DNA from 3 places in the Synechococcus sp. OH30 genome. Region 2 is predicted to be linked to each of the others. Evidence: predicted binding sites of a transcription regulator. Region 2 holds the regulator's gene; each other region holds the start of a gene.
What was found. The regulator NtcA, encoded in region 2, controls nitrogen genes in cyanobacteria. The targets are predictions, from matches to a motif close to GTANCNNNNGNTAC.

Region 1 (3,276 bases), on a different contig from region 2:
ACTGATCCAACAACTGCCGCATCACCAGCCGCTCCCAGAAGTTGAGGGGCTTTTGGCGGTCGTCGCGCTGGTTCCAGTCCGCCACCACCAGGATGCCGCCTGGCTTGAGCACCCGCAGCATCTCGCTGGCGTAGCGGGCCTTGTCCGGCATGTGGGGCCCCGCCTCAATGGACCAGACCACGTCAAAGCTGGCGTCAGGAAAGGGCAGGTTGAGGGCATCCGCTACCTGAAACCGGACGGGGAGATCAGGGGGGGTGAGCTCTTGGGCCCGCTTCACCTGCTGGGGGCTAATGGTAATGCCGGTTACGACAAAGCCATAGTCGCGGGCCAAGATGCGACAACTGCCGCCAATGCCACAGCCCACATCTAGCACCGTCGTCCCCGGCGGCAGCCGATCCAGCCCGCCCCAGCGCACCATCTCGTGGACAAAGTCGTGTTTGGCCTGGATGAAGTTTTTCCGCCGCGGCGGGGATCCGTAGTGGCCAAGGTGAATATGTTCGCCCCAGTAGAACTCCAGGATTCCATCCCGCGTCCACTCGTCGTAGGCACGGGCTACGGATTCCGGGGAGCGATACTTACGGGCAGTCAGCACATAGGCTACCAGTCCTCCCCCTAGGAGCAGAGCTGGGGCCAGAATCCAAAGCATTAGGTGCATCAATTACTCGGGTCGAGGGCGACCGACCCTTCTAGACTGCTAAAGGGAGCAGGCTTTGGCGCGATCCCTGCTTAGCTCTTGCACAGCTCTGCTGCCCCCGGTAAGACGGCAACAGATGGACTCCAAGAGCCTGCTAGGGCATTATAGCCTCGAAGAGCAACCTCCTGTCCTTTTCGGGGCCTCTCTGCTTCTCCTAGGAAGTTCAAAGTAGCCAAACCTTGCCCACCTGCTAGCTGCAGAAGGAGCCTTAGTCCCACCCCCTAGGAATCCTTTTGCCTGAGGACTAGCTCAGGCTAACTCGTGTGCGGTCGTAATCTAAGCGGAAGGTGGGGTGCACTTTCCCTTGGATACGGTTCCAGAAGTTGCGCACGTTGGTATGCAGGCCAACCCGTTCTGTACCGCGTACCAGCATTGCCTGCTGCCGAATTCGAATAGCGCGTTGGTGGCCCGCCATTAGGAAGCGAGCTAGCTCATCCAAAGCGTGGAAACGCCTAGGAGCTGCTGCTGACTCGGCAGCCTGGGAACGAGAGGCTACTCCCCGGTAGAGAAAGTCCAAGTTGGTGGACAAAACCGGCGGCTTGGTCAGGTGGCGGAACCGCCAGTCCAGCCCCCGATAGCGGCCCCCCACTTTGCCCGGGGAAACAGTTGCCGCTGTCGGTGAGGGGGTGTAGCTAACGCCACGGTAAGAGAGTTTCGTCATTTTCGCCTCCTTTGGGGTAGCTCCTTACTTCCGTATTATAAGCTACCGTTTTGAGGTTTTCTATGTAACCTTTAACAAATTTTAGCCACCCTCCCCGCGACTGCCCCTGCTGGCCTGGAGGAGGCTGAGATCTGTCCAGGGGGCTGAAGAAGGCAGTATCGTGGAAGAGCTCCCAGGATCGGCTACAAATTTCGGGGTGAGCGTCCCTGTGCAGGAAGACTTTCGCCTAATTCTGGACATTGCAACAGTGCTGGCAGCAGCGGCAGCAGGAGGGTTTCTCGCTGCACTGCTCCGGCAGCCGGTGCTCTTGGGTTACTTGCTGGCCGGGATCCTAGTGGGGCCGACAGGGTTGGGGTGGATCAAAGAGGTGGTGCAGGTGGAAACCCTGGCCCAGTTTGGCGTGACCTTTTTGCTGTTTACCTTGGGGGTGGAGTTTTCCCTCAAAGAATTGCGCCAAGTGCGTGGGATTGCCCTGGGCGGCGGTCTTCTGCAGATTGGTCTCACGATTGCCATCACGGCGGTGCTGGCGGTGGCTAGCAGCTGGCTGACACCCGTGCAGGGGATCTTTTTGGGGGCAGTGCTCTCCTTGTCTTCCACGGCGGTGGTGCTCAAAAGCCTCACCGAGACTAACCAGATGGACACGCCCCAGGGCCAGGCCATGCTGGGGATCTTGATCGTGCAGGATTTAGCAGTAGGGCTAATGCTGGCGGTGTTGCCGGCTTTGGACGCTCCTCTGCCGGAGCTGGCGGGATCCCTGGCTAAGTCAGTAGCAGAAATTGGCCTGGTGGGCGTAGGGGCGGTGCTGGGTGGTATTTGGCTGGTGCCTGCTCTGCTGCGGCTATTGGCCCAGCAAGAGAGCAAAGAGGTATTCCTCCTGGGGGTGATCAGTCTCTGTGTGGGGATTGCTCTGTTGACAGAGCAGCTGGGCATTTCCAGCGAGATTGGGGCCTTCCTGGCCGGGTTGATGATTTCAGAAGTGGAATACGCCGACCAAACCCTGGCCTACGTAGAGCCCTTGCGAGATGTGTTTGCCGCCCTCTTTTTTGCCGCCATTGGCATGCTCATCGATCCTCACTTTATTGCCGACCACCTGATGCTGATTCTAGGGCTGGTGGGGCTGGTGATGGTGGGCAAGTTTTGCCTGGTGGCGCCTCTAGCGGGGCTGTTTGGCTATCCCCTCCCGGCAGCGGTGTTGGTGGGGCTAGGCCTTTCCCAAATTGGGGAGTTTTCCTTTGTCCTGGCCAGCGAGGGGCAGGCGCTGGGGCTGGTGTCGCGGCAACTGTACTTGCTCATCGTCAGCACCACCGCTGTTACCTTGCTTGTTACTCCCTTTTTGCTCAAGGGGGCGCCGGGGCTGCTGAGGAAACTGCAAGGTATCCCCTTTGTGTCCCGTTGGCTAGCAGCCGACGAGCAGCCTCGCGACTTGGATGCCAAAGCTCCCCAAGAGGGCCACGTGGTAGTGTGCGGCTACGGTCGGGTGGGGCAGGATGTGGTGCGCATTCTGCAAGCCCGCCGCCATCCCCTTTTGGTAATTGACTCCTCAGAACGGGTCATCCAACAGTTGCGCTCGCAGGGGATCCCCTATCTCTACGGCAATGCTGCTAGTGCCCCGGTGCTGGAGAAAGCTGGCCTAAACCATGCCCGCGCCCTGGTGATTGCCCTGCCGGATCGCCTAAGCACCCGCCTCTGCCTCAAACAAGCGCTGAAACTGGCGCCCCACCTGGAGGTAGTGGTGCGAGCCACCCACGAAGAGGACATCGAACAGCTCTATCAGTTAGGGGCCAGAGAGGTCGTCCACCCGGAGTTTGAGGCCAGCTTGGGGCTGTGCAGCCACGTGTTGCTGAAGCTGGGCGAGCCCCTAGGGGTCATTCAGCAGGAGATTCTGGCCATTCGCAGCAGCCACTACCGCGATTTGCGTCCT
Region 2 (3,276 bases):
GCTCTTCCGTACCTTCCACGTAGGCAGAGAAAAAGTGGCCAAGATCGGCGCCGGCTGCCCGCTCGAAGGCCTCCCGCAGGTCTTGGTGGGTGTAGCCTTTCTCAAACCGGCCAAAGCGCTGCCACAAATCCCGCATGGCTGTGTCCAGGGATCCCTGGCCCCCCGAAAGGTGGCGAATGTGCAGATCCAGCAGCCAGCAGACCAAAGCGCCCTTTAGGTAATAGGAAACCTGGCTGTTGAGGCTATTTTCGTGGGGACGGTAGAGCTTGATCCAAGCGTCGAAACTGGACTCCTGCAGCGATTGCACGGCCCGACCCGGAGTACGCTGCAGCTGGCCAATTCGCTCAGATAGGATCTGTAAAAACTCTTTGGCGGTGAGGAGCCCTGCCCGCAGCAAGATCACGTTTTCGTAGTAGCTGGTCGCCCCCTCGCAAAACCACAGACAGTCCACATAGTTTTCTTGGTTGTAGTCAATTTTCTCCAAAGCCAGAGGGCGCAGCCGCTTGACGTTCCAAGCATGGAAAAGCTCATGGGCCAGCAGCGCCAAAAAGCGGCGGTAGGACTGGGGCTGATGCAGCTCCAGGCCAGAATAGTTGAGGGTAGCACTGTACTTGTGCTCTAGGCCGCCAAATCCCCCTGGGGACAAATGCACAATAAACCAGTAGCGGTCGTAGGGCAACCCGCCAAAAAACGCTGCAGTGGCCCGGACAATTTTCTCAGCATCGGCCACCGCTTGCTCCAAATCCAGGGTGCCTGCTCCCCAGACCACGAAGTAATGCGGGATCCCTTCCACTGCAAACGACCGCAACTGGTGCAGGCCCACCTCCACCGGACTATCCACCAGCTCGTCGTAGTCTGCCGCCAGGAACGACCAGCCGGCATTGGGATCCTCAGCGGCGGGCAAGGGCTGCAAGCTGGTGGCGACACGCCAGTCGGGTTGAGGAGGGATCACCGTCAAGGTGTAGGGTTCCCGCTCGCGGCCGAGCACGTAGAGAAAGAGCGCTGCCCCGTTGAAATAGGCATGGGTGAGATCCAGATGGTTGGTGCGCACCGTCAGCTCATAGGCATAGACCCGATAGCGGATGGTGACCGCCGAACACCCCGCTGGATTGACCTCCCAGGTGTTTTTATCAACCTTTCGCCAGGCCAAAGGGCTCCCTTGCTCGCTCAGGGCTTGAAACTCCTGCACATGGCGGGCATACTCCCGCACTAGGTAGGATCCCGGCGTCCACACTGGCAGCCGCAGCCGCAGAGGCACCTCCGGTTCCACTTCGCGAATCTGCAGCTCCACCTCCAAAAGGTGGTTGGCTGGCTCTGGCATCCGTACTGTAAAGTGCTGGCGGCTATGGCGAGAGAGGGTGGCAATCCCCATACGATCTTCCCCTACCGCAACAAGAGAAATGTAGCTATTGCTACAAAGATATCCAGAGTCTAGGGTAGTCTTCGAATCGTAGGCAGCTTGATCTGGGTTTAGGAGTTGATCCTAGAGATAAACTGACCTTGAGAGGTTGTCGAATCCCGTGGTGGCCGTTGCAGAAAAATCTCTCATTGCAGCCTTTAAACAGCTAGGAGGGCCTCACCATCCTCCAGTTATCGAAACCTTTGAACGTGGCAAGACCATTTTCCTCCCCGGCGATCCGGCGGAGCGGGTTTACTTTTTGGTCAAGGGAGCTGTTAAGCTGTCGCGGGTGTACGAAATGGGGGAGGAAATTACTGTCGCCCTCCTGCGGGAAAACAGCATTTTTGGGGTGCTCTCCTTCATTACCGGGCAGCGCTCCGACCGCTTCTATCATGCCGTAGCCTTCACTCGCGTCGAGCTGCTCTCTCTGCCCATCGAGCAGGTGGAAAAGTCTGTGCGGGAGAACGCTGAGCTGGCCATGCTGCTGCTCAAGAGCTTGGCTTCTCGCATCCTGCAGACAGAGATGATGATTGAAACACTGGCCCACCGCGACATGGCCTCCCGGCTGGTTAGCTTTTTGCTGATCCTCTGCCGCGACTTCGGCGTGCCCGGTCCCAATGGCGTGACCATCGACCTCAAGCTCTCTCACCAGGCCATTGCCGAAGCCATTGGCTCAACCCGCGTCACCATTACCCGTCTCTTGGGAGAGTTGCGCAAGAAGAACTACATTTCCATCCACAAGAAAAAGATCACTGTCCACGACCCAATCCAGCTAAGCTATCGCTTTGCCTAGGAGGAGGACCTGGCCCCACGGCCGTTTCCGGGAATGGCCGCACCACTGGTTGGCGGGGTGATCCCTCCCTGCAGGAGAGGGAGGCAGCAGCAAGCAAACCCCTACTTAACCGCCGGCGGCTGAGGGCGGTTCTTGGGGAGAGGCTTGCTGTTGAGCCAAGGCGGCCAGGATCTTTTCTCCCATCTCGCGGCAGCCTACAAGGGTCATCCCCTCCGAGTAGATGTCGGCGGTGCGGTAGCCCTGGGCCAAAACTGTCTCAACGGCCTGTTCGATGCGGTCGGCAGCTTGGGGCTGATCCAAAGAGTAGCGCAGCAGCATTGCCCCAGAGAGCACCTGGGCAAGAGGGTTGGCCTTGTCTTGACCGGCAATATCGGGAGCTGAGCCATGGACTGGCTCGTATAGACCAGGGCCGGCAGCTCCCAAAGAGGCGGAAGGCAACATGCCAATGGAGCCAGTTAGCATGGCTGCCTCATCGGAGAGGATATCCCCAAAGAGGTTCTCTGTCAGGATGACGTCAAACTGCTTCGGCCAGCGCACCAACTGCATAGCGGCGTTATCAACATACAGATGGGACAGCTCCACGTCAGGGTATTCCGCTGCCACGGCATTGACCCGCTCCCGCCACAGTTGCGACACTTCCAGCACATTGGCCTTATCCACCGAGCAGAGCTTGCGCCGCCGCTTGCGGGCCAGTTCAAAAGCCATGCGGGCAATGCGGTCCACCTCGGCCTCAGTGTAGACCATGGTGTTTACGCCGCGTCGGGATCCTTGGGCATCGACGAAGATCCCGCGGGGCTGACCAAAGTAGATGCCACCGGTGAGCTCGCGCACCACCACCAGGTCGATCCCGGCCACCACCTCCGGCTTGAGGGAAGAGGCCTCCACCAGGGGCGGAAAGATCTTCACCGGACGCAAGTTGGCAAACAGCCCCAAGCCAGCCCGCAAGCCCAGCAAAGCCTGCTCAGGGCGCTTCTCCCGCGGCAGGGCGTCGTACTTGAAGTCGCCAACTGCTGCCAGGTAAACAGCATCGCTCTCCTGGGCCATTTTCAAGGTCTCTGGGGGCAAGGGATCCCCAGTGGCTTCG
Region 3 (3,276 bases), on a different contig from region 2:
CCGAAGTGCTCAATCAGCAGCTCCACCAAGACGGGCTTGAGGTCTTCGCAAGGGATCCCTCGACGCACACATTCGCCCAGCTTGGCGTCTTTGCCTACTTCTCCCCCCATGTAGATGTCCACCGCTTCCACCGGCTTGCCGTCCTTGCGGGCGGTGGTGCCCATGAGGCCGATATCGGCCACCTGGGGCTGGCCGCAGGAGTTGGGGCAGCCCGTCCAGTGGATGCGCACCGTCTGCGGGATCTCCAGCTCGGCTTCCAGCTCTTCCATTAGAGCCACGGCGCGGTTTTTGGTCTCGATGAGGGCAAAGTTGCAGAACTGATTGCCCGTGCAGGACACCAGCCCCCGCTGCAAGGGCCCCGGGTTGGGGGAGAACTTTTTCAAGAGCGGCTCTTTAAGCAGCGGCGCCACCCGCGAATCGGGCACATTGGGGATGAGCACGTTCTGCTCCACCGTCAGCCGCAGCTCCCCGGAGCCGTATACCTCCGCTAGGCGGGCCAGCTCCATCATCTCCAGGGCATTCAGCCGTCCCACCGGCACGTGCAGGCCAACGAAGTTCAAGCCCAGCTGCTTCTGGGCATGCACCCCCAGGAGATCCCGCTTCTGCCAGACCACCTCATCTTTTTCCGCCGCCCTGGAGAGCGGATGGCCAATCTGCCGCTCCACAGCCGCCCGAAACTTCTCCAGGCCCCACTCGTCAATGAGCCACCTCAGCCGCGCCTTCTGCCGGTTGGCCCGCAGGCCGTGATCCCGGTAGACCAGCAGCACCGCCTCGCACAGAGGAACCACATCGCGGGGATCCACCCAGACATCCAGCCCGATGGCCTCGGCACAGCGGCGGGCCGAAAAAAAGCCCCCCACCAAGACGTTGAAGCCCAGCTTGCCCGCTTTGAAGGCCGGTACAAATGCCAGGTCGTTGATCTCCGCATGAACGGAGTTGTCGCGACAACCGCAGATGGCGATGTTAAACTTACGCGGCAGATTGGTGAAGGAAGGGTTGCCCTCGCCGTTGTTGGTTACCATGTCCTGCACCTTGCGGGTGAGGCCGCGCACGTCAATCAGCTCATCTGGGTCAATGCCCGCGAGGGGGGATCCCGTAATGTTGCGCACATTGTCCATTCCCGACTGGATGCTGGTCAGGCCCACCTCCTTCAAGTAGCCCAAGATCTGGGGCATCTCCTCGATGGGGATGCCGCGCAGTTGCAGGTTCTGCCGGGTGGTGATGTCGGCTACGCCATCTTTTCCATAGGGATGGATGATCGCCGCCAACATCCGCATCTGGCCGCTGGTCAGGATCCCATTGGGCAGGCGCAGCCGCAGCATAAACTGGCCGGGCGTGCGCTTGCGAAAGAAGATCCCCAGCCACTTGAGGCGGTGATCCCGGTCGTCTTCAGGGATGTTCTCCCAGCCCATGCGGGCAAACGCTTCCAGCTCGGCTTTGACCGCCAGCCCGTCCTTTTCGCTTTTGAGGCGCTCAAATTGGTTCGCCATCGTCGCTGCCGTAGGGGAACACCGGCTACCTTAGCGATGGCCAACCGTTAACTTTGGTATTTGCCGTTACACTTCGTAACAAGTTATGCCGTTTTGTCATAACTCACTTGCGAGGAGCGCATAGCGGATCCGCCTGGCTTGCCCCCAGGGTGTCTCCGGGTCAACTCCCGATGACGGTGCTTGGCCCCCATCGCAAACCTCCTACTGTCCTTGGCCACAGGCAGTTTGCCCTCACCGCCCTGCCCAGGGAGAGGGGGAAGATCATAAATGGCCGAAGCCGACTAGCTTGGGTTGGAAGAGCCGTCCTGAAGCATTGGTGCTATGACTTCTTCCGCTGCCCCTGAGCCCACTTGGGATGCCCTGCAGGTGGATCCCGCCCTGCTCACCCCCATGATGCAGCACTACGTAGAGCTGAAGCGGCAATACCCGCACGCCATCCTGCTCTACCGCCTGGGGGATTTCTACGAGATGTTTTTCCAGGACGCGCAACTGGTGTCGCGGGAGCTGGAGCTGGTGCTCACCGGGCGAGAGGCAGGGGCCATCGGGCGGGTGCCCATGTGCGGGATCCCTTACCACGCCTTTGACCGCTATGCCGCCCAGTTGGTGGCCAAAGGCTATGCCCTAGCCGTCTGCGACCAGATGGAGCCGGCGGATCAAGCCAAAGGCTTGGTGCGGCGGGAAGTGACGCGGGTCATCACCCCCGGCACGGTCATCGAAGAGGAGCTGCTGCAGGCGCGGCAAAATAACTACCTGGCGGCCATTGTCCGCCTGCGAGGCTCCAAGCAAACCGCCTGGGGCCTGGCCTACGCCGACATTTCCACCGGCGAGTTCTGGGTCTGCCAGAGTGAGGGGCAAGAGCAGCTAGAACAGGAGCTGGCCCGGCTGCAGCCGGCGGAGATCCTGCTGCCCACCGAGGAAGGGCTGGGCCTGGGCTTGATGCGGCCTGGAGATTCCCACGCTCCCCTGGGCCTACCCGGCCAGTACACCTATACCCTGCGCCCGGCGGAGCCCTTTGAGCTGGCGGTGGCGCGGGACAACCTACTGCAGACCTATGGCCTGCGCTCCCTGGAGGGCTTGGGCTGCGAGGGGCTGCCCCTGGCCATTCGGGCGGCGGGGGGATTGCTCCACTATCTGGAAGAAACGCAAAAGAACCTGGTGCAGCCTTCTCCCCAGGGAGGCCATCCGCTCCTGCGCCCGCCCCGCACCTACCAGCTCACCGACTACCTAATATTGGATGCCCAAACCCGCCGCAACCTGGAGCTGACCCAGACTATCCGCGAGGGGGCCTTTGTCGGATCCCTGCTCTGGGTCTTGGATCACAGCCGCACCGCCATGGGCGGGCGCACCCTGCGCCGCTGGCTGCTGCAGCCTTTGCGGGATCCAGAGCAAATCCGCCTTCGCCAGGACACCATCCAGGAGCTGTTGGAAAACCCCTCCCTGCGCACCCGCCTGGGATCCCTTCTAGACTCTCTGTACGACCTGGAGCGCTTGGCCAACCGCGTCGCCTCCGGCACCGCCAACCCGCGCGAGCTGGTGGCCCTGGGCTCCTCCCTGGGCAAACTGCCCCAACTGGCCGAGCTGGTGGCCGAAGCCCAAACTCCCCTTCTGCAGAGCCTACAGCAGGTGGATCCCGCTCTGGTTGACCTGGGCCGGCGCATCGAGCACACCCTCTTGCCCTCCCCGCCCCCTGTGCTCACCGAAGGGGGGCTGATCCGGCCTGGCGTAGATCCGGAGCTGGACAGGCTGCGGCAGCAGGTGGAGCAAGACCGCCAGTGGATTGCCCAGT

Region 1: a site for NtcA is predicted at 1,388-1,401, ahead of NW830_RS00590 (DUF4278 domain-containing protein). Genes of this name have one in related genera too.
Region 3: a site for NtcA is predicted at 1,547-1,560, ahead of NW830_RS04055 (ferredoxin--nitrite reductase). Genes of this name have one in related genera too.

Annotation. Positions count from the first base shown of each region.
Region 1 is NZ_JANSIP010000001.1:107,144-110,419, reverse strand. Features, by position in the region: gene NW830_RS00595 (methyltransferase domain-containing protein) at 1-655, opposite strand, end outside; gene NW830_RS00590 (DUF4278 domain-containing protein) at 939-1,355, opposite strand; gene NW830_RS00585 (cation:proton antiporter) at 1,552-3,276, shown strand, end outside.
Region 2 is NZ_JANSIP010000003.1:252,298-255,573, reverse strand. Features, by position in the region: gene NW830_RS05490 (M61 family metallopeptidase) at 1-1,372, opposite strand, end outside; gene ntcA (global nitrogen regulator NtcA) at 1,521-2,192, shown strand; gene leuB (3-isopropylmalate dehydrogenase) at 2,298-3,276, opposite strand, start outside.
Region 3 is NZ_JANSIP010000002.1:244,817-248,092, reverse strand. Features, by position in the region: gene NW830_RS04055 (ferredoxin--nitrite reductase) at 1-1,490, opposite strand, end outside; gene mutS (DNA mismatch repair protein MutS) at 1,812-3,276, shown strand, end outside.